2 regions of the Exiguobacterium sp. UBA3491 genome follow, and region 2 is predicted to be linked to the other one. Evidence: predicted binding sites of a transcription regulator. Region 2 holds the regulator's gene; the other holds the start of a gene.
What was found. Region 2 encodes LexA, which represses DNA repair genes until DNA is damaged. Its sites were predicted from a motif close to CGAACATATGTTCG; they were not measured.
Positions count from the first base shown of each region.

Region 1: the regulator LexA is predicted to act here: its motif matches at 5,116-5,129, upstream of B4F99_RS05565 (NUMOD4 domain-containing protein).

Region 1 covers NZ_DFQK01000015.1:116,776-123,707, forward strand. Annotated here, with positions in the region: gene B4F99_RS05535 (ABC transporter ATP-binding protein) at 1-332, shown strand, start outside; gene B4F99_RS05540 (ABC transporter permease) at 325-1,323, shown strand; gene B4F99_RS05545 (Type 1 glutamine amidotransferase-like domain-containing protein) at 1,372-2,022, shown strand; gene B4F99_RS05550 (NUDIX hydrolase) at 2,019-2,423, shown strand; gene B4F99_RS05555 (hypothetical protein) at 2,567-2,743, shown strand; gene B4F99_RS05560 (methyl-accepting chemotaxis protein) at 2,831-4,480, shown strand; gene B4F99_RS05565 (NUMOD4 domain-containing protein) at 4,529-5,056, opposite strand; gene B4F99_RS05570 (AAA family ATPase) at 5,189-5,767, shown strand; gene B4F99_RS05575 (GNAT family N-acetyltransferase) at 5,805-6,146, opposite strand; gene B4F99_RS05580 (DNA alkylation repair protein) at 6,147-6,932, opposite strand, start outside.
Region 2 covers NZ_DFQK01000012.1:220,805-227,736, forward strand. Annotated here, with positions in the region: gene dhaK (dihydroxyacetone kinase subunit DhaK) at 1-504, shown strand, start outside; gene dhaL (dihydroxyacetone kinase subunit DhaL) at 529-1,131, shown strand; gene dhaM (dihydroxyacetone kinase phosphoryl donor subunit DhaM) at 1,124-1,492, shown strand; gene B4F99_RS04195 (hypothetical protein) at 1,580-1,852, opposite strand; gene glpK (glycerol kinase GlpK) at 1,986-3,488, opposite strand; gene B4F99_RS04205 (MIP/aquaporin family protein) at 3,532-4,233, opposite strand; gene B4F99_RS04210 (metal-binding protein) at 4,420-4,890, opposite strand; gene lexA (transcriptional repressor LexA) at 4,922-5,536, opposite strand; gene yneA (cell division suppressor protein YneA) at 5,748-6,035, shown strand; gene B4F99_RS04225 (YneB family resolvase-like protein) at 6,081-6,734, shown strand; gene B4F99_RS04230 (DUF896 domain-containing protein) at 6,848-6,932, shown strand, end outside.

The DNA.
Region 1 (6,932 bases), on a different contig from region 2:
TTTCTAAAGGAATGAAACAGAAGGTGATGCTCGTCTGTGCCTTGATGCAACGCGCAGACTGCCTGATCATCGATGAACCGTTCGTCGGTCTCGATGCGATCGCGACGATTCGGTTGTTGCATGTACTTGAAGCAGAACGAACGCGTGGCGTGGCGATTCTGCTCGTCACTCATGTCCTTGATTCCGCGGAACGTCTGTGTGACGACTTCGTCTGGATTGATCAGGGACGCATCAAACATCAAGGAACACTCGCTCAAATCGGTGAAGCTTCCGGTCAGCCAGGTGCCCGCTTGTTCGACATCATGGAAGCGATGGTGCTCGAGCATGATTGAAACCTTTTTGAAGCAACGGATCCGTCGACGGCACGCGGAACAGCGTCGCTTCTTTCGAGAAATCTTCGACTGGACGATCTTGCTGTATCTCGTCGTTCCGGTCGGGCTGTTCATCATCTATGAGACGGTTCAAATCTTAAGTGGTCAAGCGGACTGGGTTCAAACGGTTCCGGTCGCTTGGATCTTACTTGGTTGGATGCTGTACGGGTTTCTGCCTGCCTTTTACGCTTGGTTCGAACCGGCGGATCGTCTCTTCTTCAAACCGGTTTCTGGAGCGATCGTCCGAATGAAGCGGTATTCTGTTCGGTATCACTTCGTGCGGATTTTCTTATTAACGGCCGGCTTACATCTACTTTGTTTCCCGCTACATCACATCCGGTTTGACCAATCTAGTATCACCGTACTGCTGACTAGTCTCGCGCTTTCTTTACTCCAACCGTTCTTTAGCTTCTGGACATACCGGCTATCTGGGCAACGGTTCTTGCGGAAATGGAGCGGTCATCTCGTCCTGGCAACCGGACGCATCACTCTGTTACTCCTGCTTTGGCTTCAACCGCACCCTGTCCTCTTCGTTGTCGCACTGTGTGTGTTACTGTTCGGATCTTTTCATGTCCGGCACTGGTCACGGCGTGAGGACGGATTAACGGAGGATATCCTGTTGTCGACGAAACGACAGTCGAGTTTATCGGCGACCGTCCTTGAATTGAACGGTGCCTTACCGAAGCCGTCTCACCGAAAGCGTCCGTTCCTTCATCTGCGATTATTCAAGCAGACGCACCAGCAACTTCCACTGATCACGTATCTGCGGGATCCGAGTAAGCGTCGCTTCTTGCTCCAACTGTTCGCTGCGATGAACTACGGTCTTCTCGTCTTACCATGGATTGGACGCGGTCTCGTCATCACCTTCGTCCTATTCGTTCTCTTTCAAGAACGGAAACAACATCACACGTGGTTCCGCAAACAATCATTCTACCAGCATATTTCCAATTGATTGATTTCTGCTATACTTTTTCTAATACATAGTTGGAGGGATGACTTCATGCGTACTCATTTATTCTTATTTGGAGGCGGTCCTCCATTTACACCGAATTTGCGAAAACGGTTTGCTGCATTAACGAATGGTGGTCCGGTCGCGATTCTGTATGTCCCACGTACTGGTAAGGAATGGGTGACCTACGCCTCGATTTATACGGAAGCGTTGCAGGAAGAGGGTATTTCGTCCTTCGTCCATCTACCACTGTCTGACGCGCCAACGGATGAACAGCTCGCGCAACTACAGCAATGTCAAGGGATCATCATCTCCGGTGGCGAGACCGAATTGTATCAGCAATACTTGGTCGCGACACCGATTGGTGACATCATCCAGTCGCGTTTCGTAAACGGTGTTCCGGTCGCTGGCTTTTCTGCCGGTGCCCTCGTTTCACCCGAACGTTGTGTGATTCCGGAGATCGACCAACGCGACAATCGACGTCTTCGCTTGCCTGGTCTTGCCCTGCTGAAAGACGCGGTCGTCTGTGTCCATTACGAGACGTGGGGCGAAGCTTCCCACCTGGTGAAATCCTTTACGGAAGAAGGCACGAGCCGTGCCTTCGGGCTGGCTGACGAGAGCGGGATCTATCTACGCGATCAGCAGCTGATCGAAACGGAAGGAACCGATCCCGTCGCATTATCGCGGAATCCCGTCAAATGACAGCAATCGTTCCTGCCGTCAAAGGCATCATCATTCACGAGCAACGTCTTCTGATCGTCCGCCGGGCTGCTGCCGACTTCGGTGGCGGCACGTGGGAATGTCCGGGTGGCAAGATCGACTTCGGTGAACTGCCGCTCGACAGCCTTGTTCGCGAGATAAAAGAAGAGACACAGTTGACCGTTACGCCGGAACGTCTACTCTATGCCTCGAGCTTCCTAACGCATAAAGATCGACAAATCATTTTGTTGATGTACGTCTGCGCGACGAACCAGACGAGTGTTCAGTTATCCGCAGAACACGACGCTTATCTCTGGGCGGACGAAGAAATGATCCGTCAGTTGATTGCGCCAAATATTTTGGCTGATTTTGAGCGATATGATGTCTGGTCTCTCCTTAGTTGAACGTAATATACTGCCTTGTCTAACGCTCTCGTCAGACAAGGCAGTATTTTTTTCATTATCGAACAGTTGTCGTGTTTTTAAAGTAATGAACAGGGAATCCCTTAAATATATCTATCGTATACATTATTAAGGGGGAATCTTTCATGGACCGTCAAGCCGAAAAACGAAAAAGTAAGATGCCGTTCTTCATCATTCTTGTCATTGCCATATTTGTCATCGTTGCTGCTGCGTTGATCATTTATGTGACGTCTGAACCAAAAGAAGAGACACAAGCACTTATGACACATCTTGCGACTGTCCTTCCGATTTACGTGAACTAGATTCACAAGACCTTTACACAAGTCGTACAACGCCTTCATACATGTTGAGCTATCTCCTCCCGATAGGAATACGGGAGGAGATATTTTATGCCAAAGAAAAAACGATTACTGGCACAACAATTAAATGGATGGTTGATTCCGATCGTCGCCATCGGACTGATCGTGATCAGTGGTCTAAGCGTTTACGCGTCGTACCAACAATCCGTCGCAGCGACTGAGGAACGGCTGATGCGCGAATTAACGATGTTTGATGCGAACGTCCGGGCAACGTTTCTCGCATATCCGAATGACGCAACAGACCGTACGCGTGCCATTAAACGATTACAACAGCAACAGCGAACCGACTTATCACGTGATGACTACATAACTCGCTTTCAAAGCCTGAACACGAGTGAGGCGTTCCGACCGTTGACACTCGACCCAGCAAAACGGAAACAACTACTACAGCATTTAAAAACAGCTCGTACATATGCCTTTTCAAATCAAGACCAGTTTCTTGTCGCGATGACGATTCCGGAACTCGATGACGTCATCTTGCTGACGACCGATCGCGATAAATTAATCGCTCCTGCTCGAGATTTAGCTTGGACACTCATCTGGGTGAGCGTGATCACACTTGTCAGCATCAGCCTCTTGATCCGCTGGCGAATTCAACGACAACTAGCACCGTTATCGAAACTCGCTCTACAGATTGAAGAAGCCCATGCGAAGCGATCGTATCGTCCGTTAACGCTTAAGACGACGACCCTTGAGTTACAACAGCTCACGTTTCAATACAATCAATTGATGCAACAGATTGGGGATTTGACGACCGAAATGCAACAAGCCAGTCAGGAACTTGAATCCGTCCAACCCCACTTTTCATCGCACTTATCCGCGATGGATCAGTCGGTGCATGCCGTCGATGAAGTCGCCGGTTCCTTACTTGCGCAATCGACGCAGATGAATCAGACGATCATCGCCTCCACACGTTTGACTGCCCAAGGACACGATGCGTTAAGCGAAATGCAAACGACACTTCTGAACAGCCAACGTGCCGTAACTCGTTTTCAACAGACTGTTCAGACGAATCACACGACACTTGGGACATTACAACAAGAAAGCCACTTGCTGAAGGAACAATCCGCGACGACAGAGCAAATCTTGCAACAGACCTCACATCTACAGCAGCAGATGGAAACCTCGATTTCCCACATCCAGCGTGTCGCTGAAGAGACGCGCCGCCTATCGCTAAATGCGCTGATCGAGTCAACTCGTGCTGGCGAAGCCGGTCGTGGCTTCACGGTCGTGGCCAAGGAAGTCGAAAGACTAGCGATCGATATCCGGACGAGTACGGACCACATCCGTCAGGTCAATCAAACGTGGACGACAGGGCTCACTCAAGTCGAACAAGCGCTCTCGCAAATGACGGAACGGTTTCTCTCGACGTCACAACAGCTTGAGACGGCAACGGAGCATTTAAAACAGATGCTGACCGAAGCGACGACGATCGAGACGACACTGGGTACCGTTGAACAGCAGCGCCAAATCGTCGCAGATGTTCAGTCGAACATGCAGGAACATCTACAGTCTGTTCAACAGTTGATGTCGGAGCTTTCCTCCTACAGCCAGGTGCTCGGGGAACAGATGCAACACCATGTCACTCAGCAGACGGAATTGAAGACACATAGTGCGGTACTTGAGTCACGGATCAGTTCGTTACAACAGACCGTTCGTGCCGGCGAACAATCGTCTTAAATCAAAGGAGCGCCTACCATCTCTGGTAAGCGCTCCTTTCCTCTGGTCTCAGCCGATATAACGTGCTTCCTTTTTATCGATGATGTTGCGAATTCGGTTCTCCGTCACCTGATACTGCCTTGCCAGTTGACGAATCGTCTTTCCTTTTTCATACTGCGTGCGAATCGTTCGAATCTGAAACGGTGACAGCGTCACATGTTGACCTAACAAGAGATCAAACTCGCCCAGCAATTCAGTATACTGCTGATCGATTGAAGGCAGGACATCTAAGTTCGACAACTGATCGTCAGCCCGTTTGCCGTTGCGCCGGACGAGTCGCGCTTCCGTGACGTCAGCCGTCAGAAAAGCTTGTGCAACGAGTAGACCGACCTGCACGCGTTCTCCTCGACCACGTTGATAGAGCGTCACTTTGCGATACCCTTCCCGATTGATTCGCGGACGGAGCAAGACACCTTTTCGTCGTTGCTGGACACCGCGACATGTCACGATCGTCCGGTCGAGCGACCTGACGCGACCAAGCGATGAGACTTCATATATACCTACATAGCCGATGACGGCCTTCCATTGCTCTTGCATAGTTGTCCTCCTTCAGACAAGGACACGACGGGACTTCATACCTGAATTATATCAAATTACGAACAAGCGTTCTAGTGATGTCACTCATCGGAATGTGCTATTCTTAGCAGAAAAAGGAAATGAGGTTCGTCCATGAAATTTGTCTTGTTACTTGGTCCCCAAGCGGTCGGAAAGATGACGATTGGTCAGGAAATCGAACGGTTGACGGAGATGAAAGTCTTCCATAACCACCAGACGATCGACTTGTTATTGCCTTATTTTGATTTCTCTGAACCCGCCCATCACCGCTTAAAAGATACGATTCGGCGCGAGATGTTCAAGGAAATGGCGAACAGTTCGCTTGAAGGTGTCCTGTTTACATTCCTCTGTTTATTCGGCGTCGAAGGTGGTGGTCTCGAGTTCATCGAAGAAACGGTTGAGTTGTTCGAACAAGCAGGTGCTGACGTCTATATCGTTGAACTGGATGCGCCGGTCGCGACCCGTCTGCACCGGAACACGACCGAAAACCGATTGACGCACAAAGTGACGAAGCGCGACCTCGCTGCTTCTGAACAAGACTTACGCGAGACGGCAGACGGATACCGGACACGCTCGCTGCCAGGCGAATTGCCGGACGTCAATTATCTCTTTCTTGATACGGAACAGTTAAGTGCGCGTGAAAGCGCTGAAGCGATTTGCGACCATTTCAACTGGTCGAAAACAACGGTCTAATCACAAATAAGCCCCGTCTGCTGAGCAGGACGGGGCTTTAATGATGAAGTTCACGTGCATATCGATTCGCCTGCAACTGAAATCCGTTGCGACGCCAGACCGTCTCACTGCCCGCTTCACTATAAACACGCGTCAATAATAATGTCCGCGCGAGATATGACAAAATCGACGTCAAGGCTTCCGTGATGTACCCGTGCTGATCGCCTTCATCATTTGACGTATATCGCAGGCTTCCGATTGAATCATCCCATGTAAAAATAATCGTTCCGACGATCGTTTTCTCACGTAACGCATGCAGCGTCCACTTACAACCCGATTCTTCATCCGTTGCTTCGACAAATAATCGTGACGTTTTAAAATCCGGATGCCGTCCTTGCATTCAGCTCTCCTCCTCGACCTCAAACGTTGCTGTCGCGTAAGCCTCTCCGTTAATCAAAATCGTCAATGTGTGTGTACCAGGATAATGGACACGCGTCGTCATGTTCCGAAACGATTGGCGTCGTTCGACTTGTAAGACACCTTTAACTTCTCGCTCCCGCAGTTGAAACACCTTCCGACTCGTTCTGCGTTGTTTGACGTAATCGATCGCGTACTCCAAGCGTAAACGTTGTGGAACAGAACTCGTCACGGTGAACGAGAAGTCGAGCTCTTTGCCAATCGTAACCGGCGAGACGACTAAATTTGTAATCTCGACCTCCCCTTGCGTAACGTGTCCGAACAACTGTAAGACTTCTGGATTTCCGCGTTTGAGTAACGTCCGGGAAGCATGACGTAAAATCCAGTCCGTATTCGGATCTGTTCTTAAGTGACGTTCGATCCGCTCAATCAGATATTCCGGATGCGTCTTTGAAATATCGTTCAAGTGATTAGCGACACTTTTTCGGACGTAGAGTGACGGATCCTGTAGTAACGCGTCAAGAATTGGTAATGACGGTCGCGGATCAGCAATCAGACTCGGAATCGCTTGTCCCCATGGCAGACGCGGTCGTGTCCCTTCCGACGCTAAGCGCCGAACATGTTCATCGTCTGATGTTGCCCACATGAGTGCTTGCTCGAGATAACGCTCTTGATCAGCGAGTAGAAAACGCCGGACAGCGAACTCAGACGTCGAATACGGTGTCAATTTAGCGAGCGTTGCTAACGCAAGTGTCCAGTCAGTGAGTGT
Region 2 (6,932 bases):
ATTGCCGGTGCTGCAGCGGCAGAAGGAAAATCACTAAGTGAAGTCAAAGCAGTTGCGGAAAAAGTCATCAAGGGCGTTCGTTCGATTGGAATGGCACTCTCACCATGTTACATGCCGGAGAGCGGCAAGCCAGGCTTTGAGTTGCATGATGACGAGATGGAGATCGGAATCGGGATCCACGGTGAAAAAGGACTTGAACGAAAAGCAGTCGCTTCCGTTGATGCGATCGTCAAAGAGTTGCTCGATCGTTTGACGAAAGAAGTACCAGACAAAAAAGTCGCCGTCATGGTGAATGGGATGGGCGGAACACCAGAATCCGAACTGTACATCACGTATAAATATGTCGCGGAAGAACTTGAGGCGCATGGTTACGAGATTGCCCGCTCATTCGTTGGAAACTATATGACATCGCTTGAGATGCACGGGTTCTCAATCACGCTCTTACCAGTGGATGATGAACTGCTCGGATATCTCGATGCAGAAACGAAAGCGATTGGATTCTAATTCAAATAAACGGGGTGTAAAAACATGAAGTTGACGACGGAACAGTTGCAAAGCGCGCTCCTCAAAGCAGCGGAACAGATCGAACAGCATAAGAATGAATTGACGGACCTTGACCGGGAAATTGGTGATGGAGATCATGGAATTAACATGTCGCGTGGCTTCCAAGCAGTCCAGAAGACGCTAGAAGAACACGGCGAATATGAGGATTTAGGAGCTTTATCCAAAGAAGTCGGGATGACGCTGATCAAAACGATTGGTGGGGCATCCGGTCCTTTATACGGGACAGCATTTGTTAAGTTCGCCGGTGCATTCAAAGGGAAAACAGAAGTCGAAGGTGCGGATCTTGCAGACGCTTTCCGCGAAGCGACGGAAGGGATCAAATCGCGTGGGAAATCGGAATTCGGTCAAAAGACGATGGTTGATATCTGGACACCGTTCCAAGAAGCGCTCTCGCAAGAAGGGGACTTGAAAGCGGCAATCGATCAAGCGCTTGCTGATACAAAAGCGCGTATCGCAACGAAAGGGCGCGCGTCCTACTTCGGTGAAGCGACGGAAGGCGTACAGGACCCAGGTAGTTTATCGAGTGCTTTGCTACTCAGCGAAATTGCGGAGGTGCTTCATGGTTAATCTTGTACTTGTTTCTCATAGTGAAAAACTCGCGGCTGGACTGAAGGAACTGTTGGCAGAGATGGCACCGGATACACCAGTCTTAATAGCAGCCGGTCTTGAAAATGGTAGCATTGGAACGGACGCGACACGAATCGAAGAAACACTGAATACACTAGACGACGATGGAGTCGTCTTAACGGATATCGGTTCTGCGACGATGAACACGGAATTAGCACTTGAATTATACAGTGGCGAACGGACGGTACGTTTTATCGACGCACCACTCGTCGAAGGTGCTTTTCTAGCAGCTGTTTTAAGTGGACAGTCGAAATCCGTCGATGAGATTGAAGACGGATTAAAAAATGAGTTTGGCAAATAAGTAATAAATCCCCCATCGCGAATAGGCGAGGGGGATTTATTTCAATTACTTCTATTCATATTAAAACTTAGTAGAGACTCTCATGAATCAAAACGACCGGAGCCACTCTTCTAACCACTCTCTAGGTAAGCAAACTGTAGCTAAATCAAGTGTTTGTAATGCATCCAAAGAATACGTGTTATAAAGATAGAGATCCCATTGTGCATCGATATCGTTTGCTACTTCAGTCGCTTGTTCACTTAATGGATAAGTTCCACGTCCGTCAGTTGCAAGATGATAATAATCATTATGGTAGACATTGATCATATACCGGTAACACCAATCTGCCAGCTGCCAGTTCTTCATGCGTGATGTTGCCATCAAGCGCGAACTGAATGTATTCTTTTAGCTGTTGATCAGAATAAATGGTATTCATGAGGCACTTCACGCTATATTTTCTATAAGATATCAAAAACCCGGTCCCTCTGTAAAAGGGATCGGGTTATTAATTAACTTATTTCGATGGTTTAAAGACCATTGTCGCTTCCACTGCTTTTTGCCATCCAGCATAGCGTTGTTCACGATCGTCTTCTTTCATCTCTGGTTTAAACTGATGATCGAGCTTCCATTGTTGTTTGATTTCCGCTTTATCTTTCCAGTAACCGACGGCTAATCCAGCAAGATATGCTGCACCGAGTGCAGTCGTTTCGTTGATTTCTGGACGATCGACAGGAACGCCGAGGATGTCCGATTGGAACTGCATCAAGAAGTTATTGGCTACAGCACCACCGTCGACACGAAGTGTTTTCAGTTCGATTCCAGAATCTTGTTCCATCGCTGTCAACACGTCGCGTGTTTGATAAGCGAGTGATTCAAGCGTTGCCCGAACGAAGTGCTCTTTATCTGTTCCGCGTGTTAATCCGAAGATCGCCCCACGAACATCTGAATCCCAATACGGTGCACCAAGACCGACAAAAGCAGGAACGACGTAAACACCGTCTGTTGAATCGACTTTCGTTGCATAGCCTTCTGAATCTTTCGCGTGTTTCAACATACGGAGTCCATCACGGAGCCACTGGATCGCAGAACCGGCGACGAAGATAGAACCCTCAAGCGCATATTCGACTTTTCCATCAACGCCCCAAGCAATTGTCGTCAGGAGTCCGTGGTCAGAAGAAACGGCTTTCTCACCCGTATTCATGAGCATGAAACAACCTGTTCCGTATGTGTTCTTTCCTTCACCCGCTTCGAAGCATGTTTGACCAAAGAGTGCAGCTTGTTGGTCACCAGCGATCCCAGCGATTGGCACTTCGTAACCGAAGAAGTGATACGGTACCGTCTTGTCGTAGACTTCACTCGATTGACGTACTTCTGGCAACATCGATGCAGGAACACCGAGGATATCGAGCAACTCTTCATCCCATTTTTGCTCATAGATGTTGTACATCAATGTCCGTGAAGCGTTCGTGTAATCCGTGATATGCGTTTTTCCACCAGACAATTTCCAAACGAGCCACGTATCAATCGTACCGAAGAGTAATTCACCGTTCTCTGCTTGCTCACGTGCGCCTTCGACATTGTCGAGAATCCATTTGACTTTCGTACCAGAGAAGTAGGCATCAATCAAAAGTCCTGTTTTATCACGGAACTTCTGATTCAAACCTTGTTCTTTTAAGTCGTCACAGATACCAGACGTTTGACGTGATTGCCAAACGAGTGCGTGATAAACCGGTTTACCTGTTTCTTTATTCCAGACCACTGTCGTTTCACGTTGGTTCGTGATTCCGATTCCGGCGATTTGCTCAGGTTTGATATCTGCTGTTCCGAGTGCTTCAGCCATGACAGCAAGAATTGAACCCCAGATTTCGTTTGCATCATGCTCGACCCAGCCTGGTTGTGGGAAGTATTGCTTGAATTCCCGTTGTGCCGAGTTGACGATTTTCCCGTCGTGATCGAAGATGATCGCACGTGAGCTTGTCGTACCTTGGTCGAGTGCTAGGATATACTTGTTTTCCATTTCGAAATCCCCCTTGAGCGGTATGTGTTAGTGAGACGTGATCTTAGTAGATCAATTGATAGATGAACACGGCAAGCGCTCCACCGATGATTGGACCGACGACTGGAATCCATGAGTAGCCCCAGTCAGATGAACCTTTATTCGGAATCGGTAGGATAGCGTGTGCGATACGCGGTCCAAGGTCACGGGCCGGGTTGATGGCATATCCTGTTGTACCACCAAGTGATAGACCGATGACGACGACGAGTAAACCGACGATAAGTGGTTTTAAGCCGTCACCGAATGTCGTTAAACCGAGCGCCAAGATACCGAAGACGAGAACGAATGTCCCGATGATTTCAGAAATCAAGTTCGACGGCGTATGGCGAATCGCTGGACCTGTTGCGAACACACCGAGTTTTGCAGCTTGATCATCAGTCGCTTCAAAATGTTTCATGTAATGAAGCCAAACGAGAATGGCGCCGATGAAAGCTCCGACAAGTTGTCCGGCAATATAGACAGGAACGTCTGCCCACGGTAAATCAGAGTTTAAAGCAAGTGCAATTGTTAAAGCAGGGTTCAAGTGCGCTCCACTCTCAGCAGCGACGAATGCTCCTGTCATGACGGCAAGACCCCAAGCGAACGTGATGACAATCCATCCGCTGTTTTCGGACTTCGTCTTTCTCAAGACGACACCGGCGACGACACCATCCCCGAGCAGAATGAGGATCATCGTACCGATCATTTCTAGTACAAAGTTATTCATGCAAAAACCCTCCCTTTGGATTAAAGCAAATAATGGTCTTTCTACTTTAAATTACTCCGATTTGATAACGTTTTCAATACATATAATTGAAATATAGGAATGGAAATTTTTTATTTTAATGTTTAAAGATACGAAAAATTGGATAAGCAAACACCTCGTCTTGCCTGCAAGCAAGCAAAAGAGGTGTTAACGACGACGCTTTTTTCTTTTTTTAGGTCGAAACCAACTACTGGAATAATCTAGTAGGATATGAATTGTACTCGCCACCATGATACCAATGACAAAAGCGGGTAGGGAAGCGAACCAGGAATCAATGGTCTCTGACGCGATGACTTGAAAATACAAGCTGAGAAATAATAAGGGAATCACAAGTGCAGCACTATAAAGGAGTCGGATGACATCCCCAATGATCAATCCGTGTGACCAGATCGAGCGGTGGGGCATGATCTTCACATAAGGCATCCACAGGACTCGAAATGGTCCAAAGCGATAATACGGTTCTGACTTTAAATCGAGGTCAGGTGACAACCAAAGCGTACCGACAGCGATTCCGATGGCAGTCGGTAACCAATCCGTTTGTTGCGTTGCGACCGAATACGCAACGTAACCCGTCAGTGCGACGGTATTGACGGTATCATGTACGTTTCCTGAGGGCATGAAAAAAGACCAGTCGTAACTGGTCCCTCCGTCAATGAATCGTCCGATACACGCCGATTACCTTACCAAGAATGGAGACATTATCGAAATACATCGGATCCATCGAGTCATTTTCTGGTTGTAGACGTACCTGTTGATCTTCTAAGAAGAACCGTTTCACCGTCGCTTCGCTATCTTCGGTCATAGCTACGACGATTTCTCCGTTTTCTGCTGTGTTTTGTTGGCGTACGATGACACGATCGCCGTCAAGAATACCTGCGTTAATCATTGATTCCCCATCGATCGTCAACATGAAGACCGTTTCGTTTCCTACATAATGTGCAGGAAGCGGGAATTGTTCTTCGATGTTTTCAATCGCTGTAATCGGAAGACCAGCTGTGACTTTCCCGATGACGGGAACATGAACGATGGCTTCCGTGATTTCTTCAGGCTTATCAAGCAATATCTCAATCGCACGTGGTTTCGTCGGGTCACGGCGAATCATTCCCCGTTTCTCGAGTCGATCCAAATGACCGTGTACCGTCGAGCTAGACGCGAGTCCGACTGCTTCTCCGATTTCACGAACTGATGGGGGATACCCCTTCAGTTTCACTTCAGAGACGATGTAGTCGAGAATCTCTTGTTGACGCTTAGACATTTTCCGCATACGAATTGCCACCTCTTTCTGGATTGAATTTTGAAATGTAAGAATATATGTTTCTAAATTCACTATAACATAGAACAAATGAGCGTACAAACAATTGTTCGACATTTTGTGTTGACCGAACACGGGTTCTGTGTTTATTATGAGTTATGCGAACAATTGTTCCGCGAACGTTTATTCTAACTCATTCATTTCATATTTGGAGGGATTCATGATGATTCATACGATTCGTACTCATGCTTTTTCTATTCTCTTCTATGCATTAAGTATTGCCTTCGTGATCTTTTTACTCACACCACGCCCAGATGAAAAAGTAGCGCAATTGATGACGGCTTCCGTTACGGTCGATGAGAACGCTACAGTCGAACAAATTGCTGAAGTCTACAATGACGGTTCGATGTCAGATGAGGAATACGTCAACTGGTTGATCAAAAATAATGATGTTGAGACAAAACATGTCATCTCAAAAAGCAAAATCGTTGTACCAATCGCACAGCAATGACAAAATGGAAAAGTTGTGAAAGAACGAACAGGGATGTGAGGTACGATGAAGGTCGTGATTTATTGTCGAGTATCGACCGAAAAAGAAGCACAAGATAGTTCGATTGAACGCCAACGGATGGAGCTTTCGAAGGTTGCTTCTCAAAAGGGATTTGATGTCGTGGACATCGTCTCTGAAAAAGAGAGTGGATATGATGTTGATCGGGAAGGGATGCTAACAGTTCTTGATTATGTGACACGCGATACGGTAGATGCGGTCCTGGTGACAGATGATACACGGATTGGTCGAGGGAATGCAAAAATCGCTATTTTGCATACATTCAAAAAACATGGGGTCCGCTTGATGACGCTTGATTCAGATGGAGAATATCAACTTGCGGATGCAGAAGCGATGGTCCTTGAGATCGTCTCACTCGTGGAAGAATACCAACGGAAACTGCATAATGCAAAAATCGCCCGTGGCATGCGGCGAGCAGTCGAACAAGGTTTTCGCCCGGAACGAAATCTCAATCGTCAAGGAGAGAACGCAGGACGTAGTCGAAAAGACGTACCGATCGAAGAAATTGTACGTCTTCGAGAACTCGGATTGACGTTTTCTGATATCGCCATCACCTTGCGGGGGATGGGGCATGATATTTCAAAAGCAACGGTCAATCGTCGATATCTTGAATACCGCGAACTGACACCTAGCCCGGAATGAGAAGCAAGTAACCCGTCGACTGACGCGGTTAACTTGCTTTTTTTTATAAGCTCTTTTACAGTAAGAATACAATTGAACAACTCAAGTTTGAGTCATAAAGAAAGAGGGATTCCATGTTATCACAAGAACAATTAGATCGAATCAATGCATTAGCGAATAAATCAAAAGTCGAGCCGTTATCAGAAGCGGAAACGGCAG